Regions from separate parts of the Lysinibacillus parviboronicapiens genome, predicted to be linked through region 1. Evidence: riboswitches for the same ligand, from Rfam matches in the RefSeq annotation. Region 1 holds a riboswitch; the other holds the start of a gene.
The links. Region 1 has a riboswitch for FMN ahead of ribE (riboflavin synthase). Riboswitches for the same ligand answer to the same signal wherever they lie in the genome.
Positions count from the first base shown of each region.

Region 2: another riboswitch for FMN. It lies ahead of C9J31_RS06650 (ECF transporter S component); the one in region 1 lies ahead of ribE (riboflavin synthase).

Region 1 is NZ_CP073713.1:1,731,001-1,738,273, forward strand. Features, by position in the region: gene C9J31_RS08150 (ABC-F family ATP-binding cassette domain-containing protein) at 1-1,001, shown strand, start outside; gene C9J31_RS08155 (SDR family NAD(P)-dependent oxidoreductase) at 1,101-1,859, shown strand; FMN riboswitch at 2,099-2,224, shown strand; FMN riboswitch at 2,369-2,494, shown strand; gene ribE (riboflavin synthase) at 2,705-3,343, shown strand; gene ribB (3,4-dihydroxy-2-butanone-4-phosphate synthase) at 3,355-3,984, shown strand; gene ribH (6,7-dimethyl-8-ribityllumazine synthase) at 4,001-4,480, shown strand; gene C9J31_RS08175 (spore germination protein) at 4,644-6,086, shown strand; gene C9J31_RS08180 (DUF1540 domain-containing protein) at 6,346-6,561, shown strand.
Region 2 is NZ_CP073713.1:1,410,007-1,417,279, forward strand. Features, by position in the region: gene C9J31_RS06630 (response regulator transcription factor) at 1-104, shown strand, start outside; gene C9J31_RS06635 (ATP-binding protein) at 97-1,869, shown strand; gene sigX (RNA polymerase sigma factor SigX) at 2,038-2,571, shown strand; gene C9J31_RS06645 (RNA polymerase subunit sigma) at 2,568-3,878, shown strand; FMN riboswitch at 4,067-4,262, shown strand; gene C9J31_RS06650 (ECF transporter S component) at 4,488-5,075, shown strand; gene C9J31_RS06655 (sodium-dependent transporter) at 5,311-6,657, shown strand; gene C9J31_RS06660 (STAS domain-containing protein) at 6,704-7,090, opposite strand; gene C9J31_RS06665 (methyl-accepting chemotaxis protein) at 7,142-7,273, opposite strand, start outside.

The DNA of each region.
Region 1 (7,273 bases):
CACATGATCGCTACTTTTTAGATACCCTTGTTAACGTGATTTATGAAATTGAACGAACAGAAGCGAGGCGATATACAGGTAATTACTCGAAATATGTGGAGAGTAAAGTGAAAAATCGTGCGATTCACGCAAAAAAATATGACTTACAGCAGCAACAAATTGGAAAAATGGAAGATTACATCCGACGTAATATTACAATGGCAACGTCTTCTAAAAGTGCAAAAAATAAGCGTAAGCAGCTTGAGAGAGTGAAGCGATTAGAGCAACCACTCAAAAACCTAAAACTGCTACAGTTGTCCTTCCCGTTGGAGAAAACATCCCATAAAGATGTGTTACAGGTTCGCGATATCAGCATCTCCTTTAGAGAAAATTATGAGCAAAAGTCGCTCATGCAACATATAAATTTCCAGCTACAGCGGGGTGACAAGGTAGCATTAATAGGTCCAAATGGAATTGGAAAGTCAACACTGTTGAAGACTTTACTAAAGGACTATCAACCAGACAGTGGTGTTATTGAGTGGGGGCATGGTGTATCGATTGGCTATTATGATCAGGAACAAGCCACGTTACATCCAGATAATACGGTCTTAAATGAGGTTTGGAGTAGGTTTCCCCATATCGAAGAAGCCAGTATTCGTTCGGTACTTGGGAATTTCTTGTTTACTAGTGAGGATGTCTTTAAAAAAATAGCATCGCTGAGCGGTGGTGAAAAAGCACGTGTGGCGTTAGCTAAGTTGATGTTGCAAAAAGCGAATGTGCTCATGATGGACGAACCAACAAATCATTTAGATTTGTATAGTAAAGAGGTATTAGAACAAGCACTATTAAATTATGAGGGCACACTATTTTTTATATCACATGATCGTTATTTTCTTAATAAATTGGCCAATAAAATGTTGGAATTACAGGCAACTGGAGTCATTGTATTTAATGGTAATTATGATGACTATGTGAGTGCTAAATCACAAAATGACAAACAGTCGCTATTGCTGAACAATTAACAATATGCTGAATATGCCGAGAGGGCCTCCAAATTCAAAATAGTGGCCATAGTAATATAGATTTAAAAACAAAAACCATATGAAAAGAGGAATATAGATATGTCTAATGAAAATCGAATTGTTGTAATTACTGGAGCAGGTAGTGGAATTGGAAGAGCTACTAGTATTAAATTTGCCGAACATGGCTACAAAGTCGTAGTAGTTGATTTTAACGAAGTGACAGGGGAAGAAACGCTTGCGCTGATTCGTAATCATGGTGGAGAAGGTCTGTTTATCAAAGCGGATGTTTCAAAGGTAGAAGATGTTGAAAATTATGTAAATCAAACTGTGGATACTTATGGTCGTATTGATGTATTTTTCAATAACGCAGGCATTATCCAAAAGTTTGCACCCTTCACCACTGTTGAAATGGAAGAGTATGATCGGATTATGGATATTAATGTGAAAGGAATTTTCCTTGGTATGAAATATGTCATTCCTGTAATGGAAAAGCAAGGAAAAGGAGCAATTATAAATACGGCTTCTTCTGCTGGAATTCGTCCAGAGCACAGTATCGCTGTTTATTCTGCTAGTAAACATGCTGTCATCGGCTTAACGAAGGGGGCAGCGATAGAATTCGCCAATAAGGGTATTCGTATTAATGCCGTATGTCCTGGAGGAATCGTTACACCACTGTTCAAAAGCGTTGGTGAAACACTTGAAAAATCAGGGTATGTGCCAGAAGAAATGTCGCGTGTACGCATGGGGCGTCATGGTGAGCCAGAAGAAGTGGCAGAAGCTGTATTATTCCTAGCTTCTGATAAATCAAGCTTCATGGCTGGGGCCGTGATCACAGTAGATGGCAGTTTAACGGTGTAAAATCCTGTTTTACTTTATAAATCAAGTAACTGAGCTACTCCTCGGTTAGCTAATTGTTAGTCAGTCACATCTTTGGGGAAGGATCGCTTTGCGCTTTCTTTTGACCAGGGATGTGGCTGTTTTTGTCTTCACTTATGACCAAGCCGTTTTAAATGTAATAGCACTGTTAGCTAAAAAATTTTTGGTGAAATGTAGATATTAAAATAAAATAGTGTTATCGTAAGAACTAGCTAAATAAAAATATTCTTCGGGGTAGGGTGAAATTCCCAATCGGCGGTGATGAAGCAATTCAAAGTCCGTGAGCGCAAGCTGATTTGGTGCAAATCCAAAACCGACAGTTATAGTCTGGATGGGAGAAGGGTAAAAGTGTAAGCTTTTTAAATTCGTATGAGTTTATAAGGTCTATTTGCGTACGCTTTTATAAATTCACTTCCCATCATCTTCGTTGGGGAGTTTTTTTGTTCCTACTAACAGGAACGATAGTAGTTAGCTAAAATTAAATAGCGTGAAATGTTCTTCGGGGTCGGGTGAAATTCCCAATCGGCGGTGATGAAGCAATTCAAAGTCCGTGAGCGCAAGCTGATTTGGTGCAAATCCAAAACCGACAGTTATAGTCTGGATGGGAGAAGAACAATGAGATGGCAACCTATTAAAAATTGTGATATTTCTTAGGTTTATTTGTTGACGTCTTATCGTATTAAATCTCCCAAACCCCTTACTTGAAAGGGGTTTTTTGTTTTTTTAGAAGGATTGGCTGATAGGACTATCGAAGTGACGGATAGAACCGCTGAAGTGACGGATAGCAATCGAATCATCGAATTATAGAAGAGAAGGTGGGTGACAAAATGTTTACAGGGATTATAGAGGATGTTGGCGTCATTAAAACCTTGCAAAACAATAAGCAAAGTATGAAAATAACAGTTATTTCTCCAAAGATAGTAGATGATGTGAGGCTTGGTGATAGTATTGCGGTCAATGGTGTCTGTTTAACGGTGACGCAATTTAATGAGCAAGAGCTGACGATGGACGTGATGCCTGAAACGGTGAAAGCTACAAACTTAGTACAGCTCACAGTTGGCGATGCGGTGAATTTAGAGCGGGCCATGCCGGCAGATGGGCGTTTTGGTGGTCATTTTGTGTCTGGGCATGTTGATGGTGTGGGAAAAATTTTATGCAAGCGACCGATGGCAAATGCCGTTTACATTGATATTGCACTCTCGCAGGAATTGTCGAGCTATTGTATACCAAAGGGCTCTATTACAATCGACGGTACGAGTTTGACGCTCTTTCATGTTGAACAGAACAGTGTCACCGTTTCACTAATTCCTCATACGTACAAGGAAACGATTTTAGGTATGAAAAATGTTGGTGCATCCGTCAATATAGAGACCGATTTGGTTGGTAAATACATTATTCATCAGCTACAGCGTGGTCAGGCAACATCCGCAATAACGCGCGAGTATTTAGCGAAACATGGATTTTAGGAGGCGATCAATTGTTACATTCAATTGAAGAAGCATTAGAGGATTTAAAACAAGGCAAAATGATTGTCGTGGTGGATGATGAAGATCGTGAAAATGAAGGGGACCTACTGGCACTTGCGGAGTTTATGACGCCTGAAACCATAAACTTTATGGCGACATATGGTAGAGGGCTCATTTGTACGCCAGTTTCACAGCAAGTCGCTCAAAAATTAGCGTTGCAACCAATGGTGGTCAACAATACTGATAATCATCAAACAGCATTCACCGTTAGCATTGATTACAAGAATACAACAACCGGCATTAGTGCCTATGAACGGGCAATGACCATTCAAAAAATGCTTGAACCTCAAACGCAAGCCGCTGATTTTCGTAGACCGGGGCATGTTTTCCCGCTAATTGCGAAAGACAATGGTGTCTTAGAACGCAGAGGACATACCGAGGCTACTATCGATTTAGCGAGACTGTGCAACAGTATTCAAGTAGGCATTATCTGTGAAATCATGGGGGATAATGGCGAAATGCTGCGTTTTAACGACCTCGTTCACTATGCAAAAAAACATCATTTGAAAATGATTTCAATTGAGGCTTTAGCGACATATCGACGCAAACAAATAAGTGTAGCAAATACAATAACAGTTTAGAAGAGGGGCAACAATGATGGGAAAAACTTTTGAAGCACAATTAATCGGCACAGACTTAAAAATCGCAGTAGTAGTAGGGCGATTCAATGAATTTATTACAAGTAAATTATTAGATGGCGCAATGGATGGGCTAAAACGTCATGGCGTACCTGAAGATTTGATAGATGTTGCATGGGTGCCAGGTGCATTTGAAGTGCCATTTATTGCTAAACAACTAGCAGACACTAAGAAATATGATGCCATCATCGGGTTAGGAACAGTCATTCGTGGCTCTACAACACATTATGACTATGTGTGTAACGAATCTGCCAAAGGTATTGCGAGCGTATCGCTTTCCACAAATGTTCCAGTTATTTTTGGAATTGTGACAACTGAAAATATCGAGCAAGCAATCGAACGTGCTGGTACTAAATCGGGTAATAAAGGTTATGATGCAGCAATGTCCGCTATTGAAATGGCGAATTTGAAAAAAATGATCGGGGGAACCCAATCGTAAATAGTATTACAAATATGTCCTAAACGCCGGAAATCCCATGGATGAATGTTTCGTTTTATTGCATAGTATTAAATTTCATGGGAAAAATATTTGTAAGTGTATAAATGTATACTCTTTTCATTTATGCACTAACTTCTGGCTAAGTAGGAGATGACGAACATCAATGGAACAGGTAATCACTATAAAAACATTGAAAGAACTGTTTCAACGTTCTGCGGATGTACTTTTTGAACAATATAACTTCAATCAACACAAAGTACATTTTATTACATGTGATTCGATGATCGATCAGCAGCTACTGAATAGCGTCATAGTTCAAAGACTCCAATCTCTGTTCGAAGATATATCAGCGGAATTGCAAGAAGACAACATTCTAAAGGATTTACACATTCCTAATCTTCAAAAAGTAAAGACCAAAGAGGATGCCATTACACTTGTGTATACGGGCCATGTTTTACTTTACTTTGAAAAAGAAAACTTTCTGTTTTCAAGTAATATTGCCGATAAACCAAATCGAAAACCTGAAGAAACAAGACTTGAATTAATTGTTAAAGGGCCGAGAGATGATTTCATTGAAGATGTTTTTATTAATATTGCCTTAATACGGAAACGAATACCTACAAATTCATTGAGCGTGGAGACGATGGAAATTGGCAAGCGTTCCAAAACAACAGTTGCTGTTTTATATTTTGAGGATATAGCAAATAAAAATATGCTGGGCATAATAAAAAATCAATTAAACCAAGTGGATATAGATGTTGTGTTTAGTGGAGATTTGTTGATGGAAAGGCTTGAAAAAAACGATAAAGTTTTTCCGAGACATGACTATACGGGTCGCCCTGACTTCGCATTGCAAGCTTTATCGCGAGGGCGGATTGTCATTCTGATTGATGGCGTGTCATATGCCATCATTACGCCTGCCAATATGTTATTACTATTTAAAATAGGTGAAGATAATGATTATCCAATCGTAGTGAGCTCTTTGGAAAGATTGCTACGCATAGTAGCGATTTTAATCAGTATACTGATGCCAGGTTTTTGGCTTGCCCTGTCAACATTTCATCAAGAGCAATTACCGGTGCTACTGTTAGCTACTATTGTTCAATCGAGAACAGGACTGCCATTTCCAACCGTTATAGAGATACTACTTATGTTATTTATGTTTGAATTATTCCGTGAAGCTAACTTACGTCTTCCATCTGTCATCAGTGGAACAATGAGTGTTGTGGGGGGATTAATAATTGGCGATGCTGCTATTAAAGCAGGGGTCACTAGCCCTTCCATGGTTGTAGTAATTGCGATTTCAAGTATTGCAGCCTTTACACTTGTCAATCAATCCTTTGTAACGGCAATGAGTATTTTCCGATTAATTATTGTGATAGCCTCTGCCTTTTTGGGTTTATTTGGTTTCTTTATGTCACTGTTCTTCATTATTCTTTATGCGGCAAATATTCGAGTATTGGGTGTACCATACTTAAATATTGCAGCAGAGTTTAATTGGCAAGATATTAAAAAATCTCTAGTACGTGCAACACCAAAAGGATATAGTAAACGGCCTGAATTTTTAAATCCACAAGATAAGACACGGGCACCAAGTAAGAACTAATACATGGTTTCGTTTTAAGACCAGGATTCGAGTGCCTGGTCTTTTACTTTTTCAACCATTGAACAAGTGCTTCACTTCAATATGATTGGTGCAAATACCTATCAATTTCAGTGATGTGCAGGTTGTTCATTTTTAATTTACTGCTACACTTGTAAAAAAAAATGAAATGGACAACCTACGTATTGAGGAGTATGGATGAGGCAAGGAAAGGCCTTTTCTGTACTTTTCATGACCTATTTCATGAAAGAGGTGGAGAGCTATGCCAAATGTAGAAGTGAACTGTACTGTTTCAAATTGTGTTTTCCATGCCAAGGGAAACATTTGCGGAGCGGAAGCAATTGAAATTGATATGGATTACAAGTTAGACAGCAAACATAACACAGAGTTTGCTTCGGATTTTGATTTACAGTTCAAATCTGAAGAAGCAAACCAATCGTCTGACACGTGCTGTAAAACATTCCGAACAAAAGAATAGTGAATTTGCTCTGTACAACAATGATGATGATTACCACGGTTTGTGATTTACCTTAAATTCAATGATTTGGTCAGGTGGAAAGGGGCTCAAAACAGCTCCTTTCAACATTTTTTGTAGAAATCCGCTGTTTTCTCCGTGGGTAAGGCACGAGCCGCATGGTCGCTAACGCTTCCTGCTAGGTCTCGTGCTTTTCCTTTTTTTATAGGGAAATCCTGCTTTTACATTACATACAAACATACGTTTTTACAATGGTTTGATTGCCATATATGCTACCTTTATATTTTTGTCGTGCTCGTTCACGCTCATGCGTCTCTATTGACCTTCTAGCTACGTGATGGGTTACGCATGGACAGTCTTCGATATTTTTCGAAAATTATAAAACAGTCGTTTATTCCCCTCATAAATTAGAAGTAAACGTGGGAATAGTGATTGTCACGAAAAAAATATATAGAAAATAAAGGGCTCTTTCCTGAAAAGATAGTGGTATTATTTATAAAGAAAGTTAATATTTGATATTTATTGAGAATAATTACACTTTATGTATGAGAGAATGGTATGATAGTTTTGATACTATTCTCTTTTTGGTATGGATTTCTGTGTCTTGAGCATGAATTATTGTCTATTTGATAACAAATTGATTTTGTCACTAGTTTAAAGTAGGATATAAAGGTATGTCTTTAGAAAACAGCAAGTTAATTTGGGATTTATTATA
Region 2 (7,273 bases), 320 kb from region 1:
TAAAACGTTTACGTGAAAAGCTCAATCGTGTATCAGAAAACGCTGCAAAAATGATTGTCACGGTTTGGGGCGTGGGCTACAAATTTGAGGTTGTCAATGAATAGAATATGGAATAGTGTTGTCGGGAAGCTATGGGTAACCATATTGCTTCTCGTTTCATTTGTATTATTTGTTTTCACGGTTTTAATGCTCGAATTTCTTCAAAATTATCATATGCAGCAGGCAGAAATCTCGCTGCGTCAAACAGCTGCAACAGTTGCAAGTATTGTAGATGATAATGAAACGGCAGAAACCACTTCGGAATTATTAACAGATATTTTACCAGATAGTACGAACGCACTTATTGCAACTAGCCATGTAGAAGTGTCATTTGCGATGCAAGAAGGCGTCAATAAAAAAGAAATCCAAGATACGATTTTGGCCAATAAAACGTTCCATGAAATTTTTCAATCAGATGAACCTGTCATTAAGGAAATGATGATGCCGTCCTCAACAGACAAAGATAAAATGGAATCGTATGTCGTACTCGGCTTCCCTTTAAACGTGGAAAATGAAGTACATGGTGCGGTCTTTATTTATCAAAGTCCAGATGCACTACATAAAACATCGAAAGAGACGACGAAAATTGTCTTTTTAGCGGCTTTTATAGCCTTTGTGTTAACGACATTCTTTGCATTTTTCCTATCTTCACGTATTACTTCGCCATTGCGTAAAATGCGTGAATTAGCCTTTGAAATTTCCAAAGGAAACTTCGAAGCGAAAATGCCTACCACACAAAATGATGAAATCGGTCAGCTTGCAGTTGCCTTTAACCAAATGGGGCGGCAGCTGAAACACAATTTAGAGGTTATCAATCAAGAAAACGAGCAGTTGTCGAATATACTGACTTCGATGACTGATGCTGTTATTACATTTAATCGTGATCGTACAATATTACTGAGCAATCCACCAGCTGAGCGTTTAATGCAAAAATGGTTTGTCAATAAGGGTTCACAAAGTACAAAGCCTATTCCACCAGAACTGTATCATATGCTTGATCATGTACTGATGTTTGAAGATAAGCTTGAAGAGGAAATTGAAATGGATGGAAATTATTACACGTTCACGATTAGCCCGCTCTATAGTGGGGAATTGATACGTGGAGCGGTGGCTGTTATTCGGGATATGACAGAGCAGCATCGTCTAGAAAAGCTCCGATCTGATTTTATTGCCAATGTGTCGCATGAGTTACGCACGCCAATTGCGATGCTCCAAGGCTACTCTGAAGCCTTGATGGATGATTTCATTCAAGATCAAGAAGAACGCAATGAAATTACTAAAATCATTTACGATGAATCCAAGCGGATGGGACGCCTAGTTACGGACTTATTGGATCTTGCCCGTATGGAATCTGGACATATGACGCTCTACAAAGATGAGTTACCGATTAACTCTACATTCGAGCGTATTACACAAAAATTCGCGCAAGTCGCAAAGGAAAAGCATGTGCAACTAATTTTCGATAGTGAATTTAATGATGATGCGATAATAAGCATAGATGAAGACCGTATTGAGCAAGTGTTAACCAACTTAGTTGATAATGCACTGCGTCATACGGATGAAGGATCAGTGATCGTGACAGTGGAGAAGGAACCAACCTTTGCCAAGATTTCTGTACAGGATACAGGACATGGCATTCCTCAGGATGATTTGCCATATGTCTTTGAACGCTTCTATAAAGCAGATAAAGCACGTACGCGATCGAAAGGTGGCACAGGTCTTGGGCTTGCTATTGCCCGAAATATCGTCAAGGCACATTCCGGAAATATTATGGTCGATAGTGTCTTAAAAAAAGGTACGACGTTCACGTTTTATTTACCATTCGATTAACTTTTTTACGCTACATGACAACGTAGGCGATCACACATAGTCGTGTATGTGTAACGACGACTAATGATTTATTATAGTGAAACAGTAAAATTGCGATGTAAAGATAGATAAAGTGTAACTTCTTTGAAGGTTAGACGACAAATACTATAAGAACGGGGGTGGAGTGCTTTGAATGACTCCGTGTTCCATCGACTATACGATGCATACCATCAAGACGTGTTCCAGTTCCTAATTTATTTAGTGAAAAACCGTACACTTGCTGAGGATTTAGCGCATGAAGTGTATGTTCGTGTGCTGCGCTCATATGATAACTTTGCAGGGAATAGCAGTGAGAAGACATGGTTATTTGCTATTGCAAAAAACGTAGCCATCGACCATTTTAGAAAGCAGGCAGTACGCCAAAAACATTCACTTGATTTTTTTGACTGGGAAACGGAACAATTACATTCAACCACGCCATCACCGGAAGAATTACTACAGGCCAGTGATGAATTTTTACAGGTAGAATCAGCGCTTGAAAACTGTACAGGCGACCAAAAAATGGTCATTATTATGCGTTACTTCCAAGACTTATCAATTGCTGAAACAGCGCAAATATTAGATTGGACAGAAGCAAAAGTAAAAACGACGCAGCATCGAGCCATTAAATTTTTAAGACAACAGTTACAACCGGTTAGTGAACAGGAGGCGAAACGGCAATGACTCATAAACAGTTTGACGAAGACCAACTTGAACAGGTATTGAACAACGCCCCTAAGCTATCTGACCACCGTTCGAAAGACGAAGTGTTGCAACGTTTGTTGGCAGATGCGCGTTTGCAGGACAATAGCCATCTTCAAGCGGCTGTGCAAGGACCAATTGAAAGCCAACTAACAACGCATGAGGTTAACGAGAAACAAGATTTTATACAAGCAGAGAATAAAGATTTACCGATAACGAAACGTAAATATAAAAAAATACCCCTATTTATGAGTGTTGCTGCTGTTTTTGTGCTGACTTTAATAGCAGGGTCCATGTTTGTTAACAATAATGATTCGCCTAAAGATCAAGCAACTCCTGATAGTGCAACGTTTTCTAGCATGCCGGAAAATAGGGCTACAAAGGAAATTGAAAGTAGTGACAATGTAATGGATTCCAGTATCGTTGCCGAACATACTCGGATGATGTCGCTCCGAACATCTGTATACGAAGAAGACTTAACAGATGCCGTCGTGTTCCGCATTGGTTTAGCCGGAGGAAAAGCAGCGGAGAGTGTACCCATGACGTATATTATTCCGAATGAGCGCGTTGTAGCTGATTTTGGCAAGGAAAAGCCTACATCTTTGCAAATGTATGAAAAATACGCTCCTCAAATAGATGAAGAAGCAATGGGCTTTACAAACTACCATCCATATAAGGGTGAGTTGGAAGAAAAAGGCGAAACACTTGTGCATGTATTACCTAAAAAAAATGCCTATGATATAGCTTCTGCCTCGGTAAGTAAGTATCTAGGGTCGTTAAAGGACACTTTCTCAGACTCTGATTATAAGGAAATTGCCTTTGAAAATGCAGATGGCACGGCTTATGAGTTTTCGCAAGTGGGTGAACCAAGTGAGCCAATGGCGTTGATACCAAGAGAACATTATAATTTTTATGTATATACTGAAACAAATGGCACAGAGTATTTATCGCCAGATTTCCGTAAAACGTTTTCAACCGTAACAGAGGCACTTACAGACATGCGCCATAAAAACGATGATGTATATGTTTCAGCAATACCAGAAAATGTGAATTATACGGTGAAGGAAGAAGCGGATGGTGTCGTTGTAACTTTTGATGTGGAACTTGATCTAATGACAATGGATGCAGTTCGTGCAACACAGCTAATCGAGGCAATGATGCTAACGGCTGCGAGCTTCGATAAGAAATTGCGCTTAGATAATGTTGTACAGGACAGTTGGGAGGGCTTTGATTTAACAAAGTACTTACCAATGCCAGTAGGGGCAAATAAGCAATATATGCCGGAATGACGGAACAGCTATCCTTTAAAGGGTAGCTGTTTTTTTATGTAAGAATAAAACATTGGAAGTAATGGGATATAGGCATATTAACAACGTGTTGCATTAATACTGACAAACTTAATCGGATTTTTTAAGCAGAAGTATTTACTTTTTGTTAATAATTCATTATAGTAAAGCTGTAAGATAAAATAATATTGATTCATCTTCGGGGCAGGGTGAAAATCCCGACCGGCGGTAATAGAATCGTAAATCGCTATTGTAGCATACATACAATAGCTCGAAAGATTTACTACAAGATTCTTCAGCCCGCGACCTGTGCAAATCTTTTTTTGCATGGCTGACTTGGTGCAATTCCAAGGCCGACAGTTATAGTCTGGATGGGAGAAGATGGAGGTACGATCGTCATTCGATGTTGCGAATTTTAGCTATAATCGAGCGTTTTTTCAGTGTGGATTTTGCACAGTAAACGCAAAAAAATAGCTAATAATGGCGTTTTTTAACCTTGCCTATTCTCCCTTATGCTAGTTGTGCATAGGGGTTTTTTCGTGAACTGGAATTGATAGTATCGTTGCCTTTCTTCTTGCGAGATTGAATCAGCAAAGAGGAGAGAGCTTTACAATGAAAAAAAATGTCAAACTTCAGTCGTTTATTACGATTGGTATGCTAAGTAGTATTTCGTTTTTACTAATGCTTTTTAATTTCCCAATTCCGCCATTTCCAGCGTTTCTAGAGGTGGATTTCAGTGACATGCCTGCACTTATCGCGGCGATCACGATGGGGCCAGTAGCAGGTATTTTAGTAGAATTATTTAAAAATGTCCTAGACTGGATTTTCTCAGGCACACCAACAGGCGTACCAGTTGGTCACCTTGCAAACTTTGCAACAGGCATTCTATTTATATTACCAGTAACGTTTATCTTTAATCGTTTTAAAACAGTTGCAGGTCTTGTCGGAGGGTTAGTTGCTGGAACGATTGTGATGGCAGTAGGTATGAGCCTTTTAAACTATGCGATATTTTTACCAATGTACACTTACTTCTTAGGCATGGAGCCAGTCGTTGGAGATTCTTTATATACAATGATTGTAGCGGGTATTTTACCGTTCAACATTGTAAAAGGTATTTTATTAACGGCCATCATGGCATTACTATTCACTACAATGCGTAAATGGATTGAACGTCAACGTCAAATGTATAGCACAAAATAATAGATCGAACCTCGAGTGTGTAGATGCTCGAGGTTTTTTTATGAGATTTTGGGAGCGCTGGATGCAAGCTTAGAATGACGGATAGAAAGCCGAAAGTGAAGGATAGAAAGCTCGAAAATACGGATAACAGCACGAGACAGTAGATATTCTGCTGGTCAACTAGAGATTGTCTAGTCGGAAATCTTAATTTCATGTACAATAAGTGTGAGTTTAGAATGTTGAGGAGTATGAAGAGATGAGTCAAAAGAACGGACAGTGGTCCAGTAAATTGGGATTTATTTTAGCATCGGCAGGAGCGGCAATTGGGCTAGGCGCAATATGGAAGCTGCCATATGTCACGGGTCAAAGTGGTGGTGGTGCATTTTTCCTTATTTTTGTGTTATTTACATTGTTGATTGGTTTGCCGATGCTATTATCAGAATATATTTTAGGACGTGGTACACAGTCAGAGGCTGTAACAGCGTATAAAAAAGTTGTACCTACGAAACAGGGCTGGGCATGGGTTGGCCGTATGGGTGTGCTTGGTTGTTTTCTGCTATTAACTTTTTACAGTGTAGTAGGAGGCTGGATTTTTGTTTATAGCGGCCTTGGTGTGACGGGAGCGGTGATTGATCCCGCAGTGAACCCTAGTGATCTATTTGCTAACATTATAGGGACGCCTTGGATTACACTGCTTGGCTTGGGATTGTTTACGCTGGCAAATGTACTTGTTATCTCACTTGGTGTGCAAAATGGAATTGAAAAAGCAAATAAGTGGATGATGCCATTATTATTTTTAATGTTCGTTGTACTTGTAGTGCGTGCGTTAACGTTAGATGGAGCCATGGAGGGGGTTAAGTTCTTCTTGTGGCCCGACTTTACACATATTACAGGAAAGGCGTTGTTAGAGGCTTTAGGACAATCATTCTTTGGCTTGGCCGTCGGATTTTCATGCCTTGTGACGTATAGCTCGTATTTGAAAAAAGATGTTAGCTTACCGAATTCGGCAGGATCAGTGGTGATACTAACTGTGCTTGTGTCATTTTTTGCTGGTCTAGCAATTTTTCCTGTTGTCTTTGCCTTTGATTTAGAGCCTGCATCTGGACCAGGGTTATTATTTATGGTGCTGCCAACAGCTTTTAGTCAAATGCCATTTGGTGAAATATTTTTAGCGATGTTTTTATTGCTGTTTTTATTTGCTACACTGACATCGTCCTTTAGTTTATATGAAATAATAGTAGCGGCATTTATTGAAAAATGTCAGATGTCACGTTCTGCATTGACATTGTTACTCGGTGTGGTTGTATTTATCGCTGCCATTCCATCAGCTTTATCATCAAGTCTATTAGCAGATGTATCGATTTTTGGAAAAACAGTTTTTGATGCAACAGATTTTTTAGTGTCAAATTTAATGTTGCCATTAGGTAATTTATTGATTGCCATTTTTATTGCTTATGTGGTTGATAAGGAATTTGTCAAAAAAGAATTACTGATAGGCAGTCAAATGGGGCAAGGGTATTTTAGGACATACCGCTTGTTAATGTTAATTGTAGTGCCGATTGTCATTAGTGTTGTCATGTTAAATATGCTGCTAAAATTTTAAATTAAAAAGGGCGTACTCATTCATTTGAATACGCCCTTTGTGTATATTAATATTCACTTAGCGATAACTCGCCAGACCAGCCTTCTTTGATGATTTGCTTCGCTTCATCCTCGCTTTTCGCAATTGGGAATATTTTATCACATTGGGAAATAGCAAATAAGTTAAGGATGAAGTCATCAACGACAATAATGGCAATTCTTTTTTCATTAACAGAAACTTTCTTGGCAAAATTGACAATCATACCAAAGCCTGTACTATCAATATTCGTTACTTTTTGCATATCGATAATGTAGCCGTGCTTAGTTTCTAATTTCAAAGCTTGAAGATCCTTTTTAATATCCTCGATTACCCCATATTCCAAATCACCAGTAAAGGTAATGACAATATAATTAGCCTTTGTGCTAATATCCATTGCAATTTTTTTCTGAGCCATACTATAACGCCTCCATGTTTCTTTTCGTGTTTGGTGTTCTTTTATTACAGATTAAAACTTAAATTTATTTACTTCATGCTGTAATTTATGGGCGATTGCTGCTAAATCGTCTGAACTTTGTGTGATTTCTGCCACTGTTGCATATTGTTCTTCTGAGGTTGCTGCAATTTCTTCGGTAGCAGC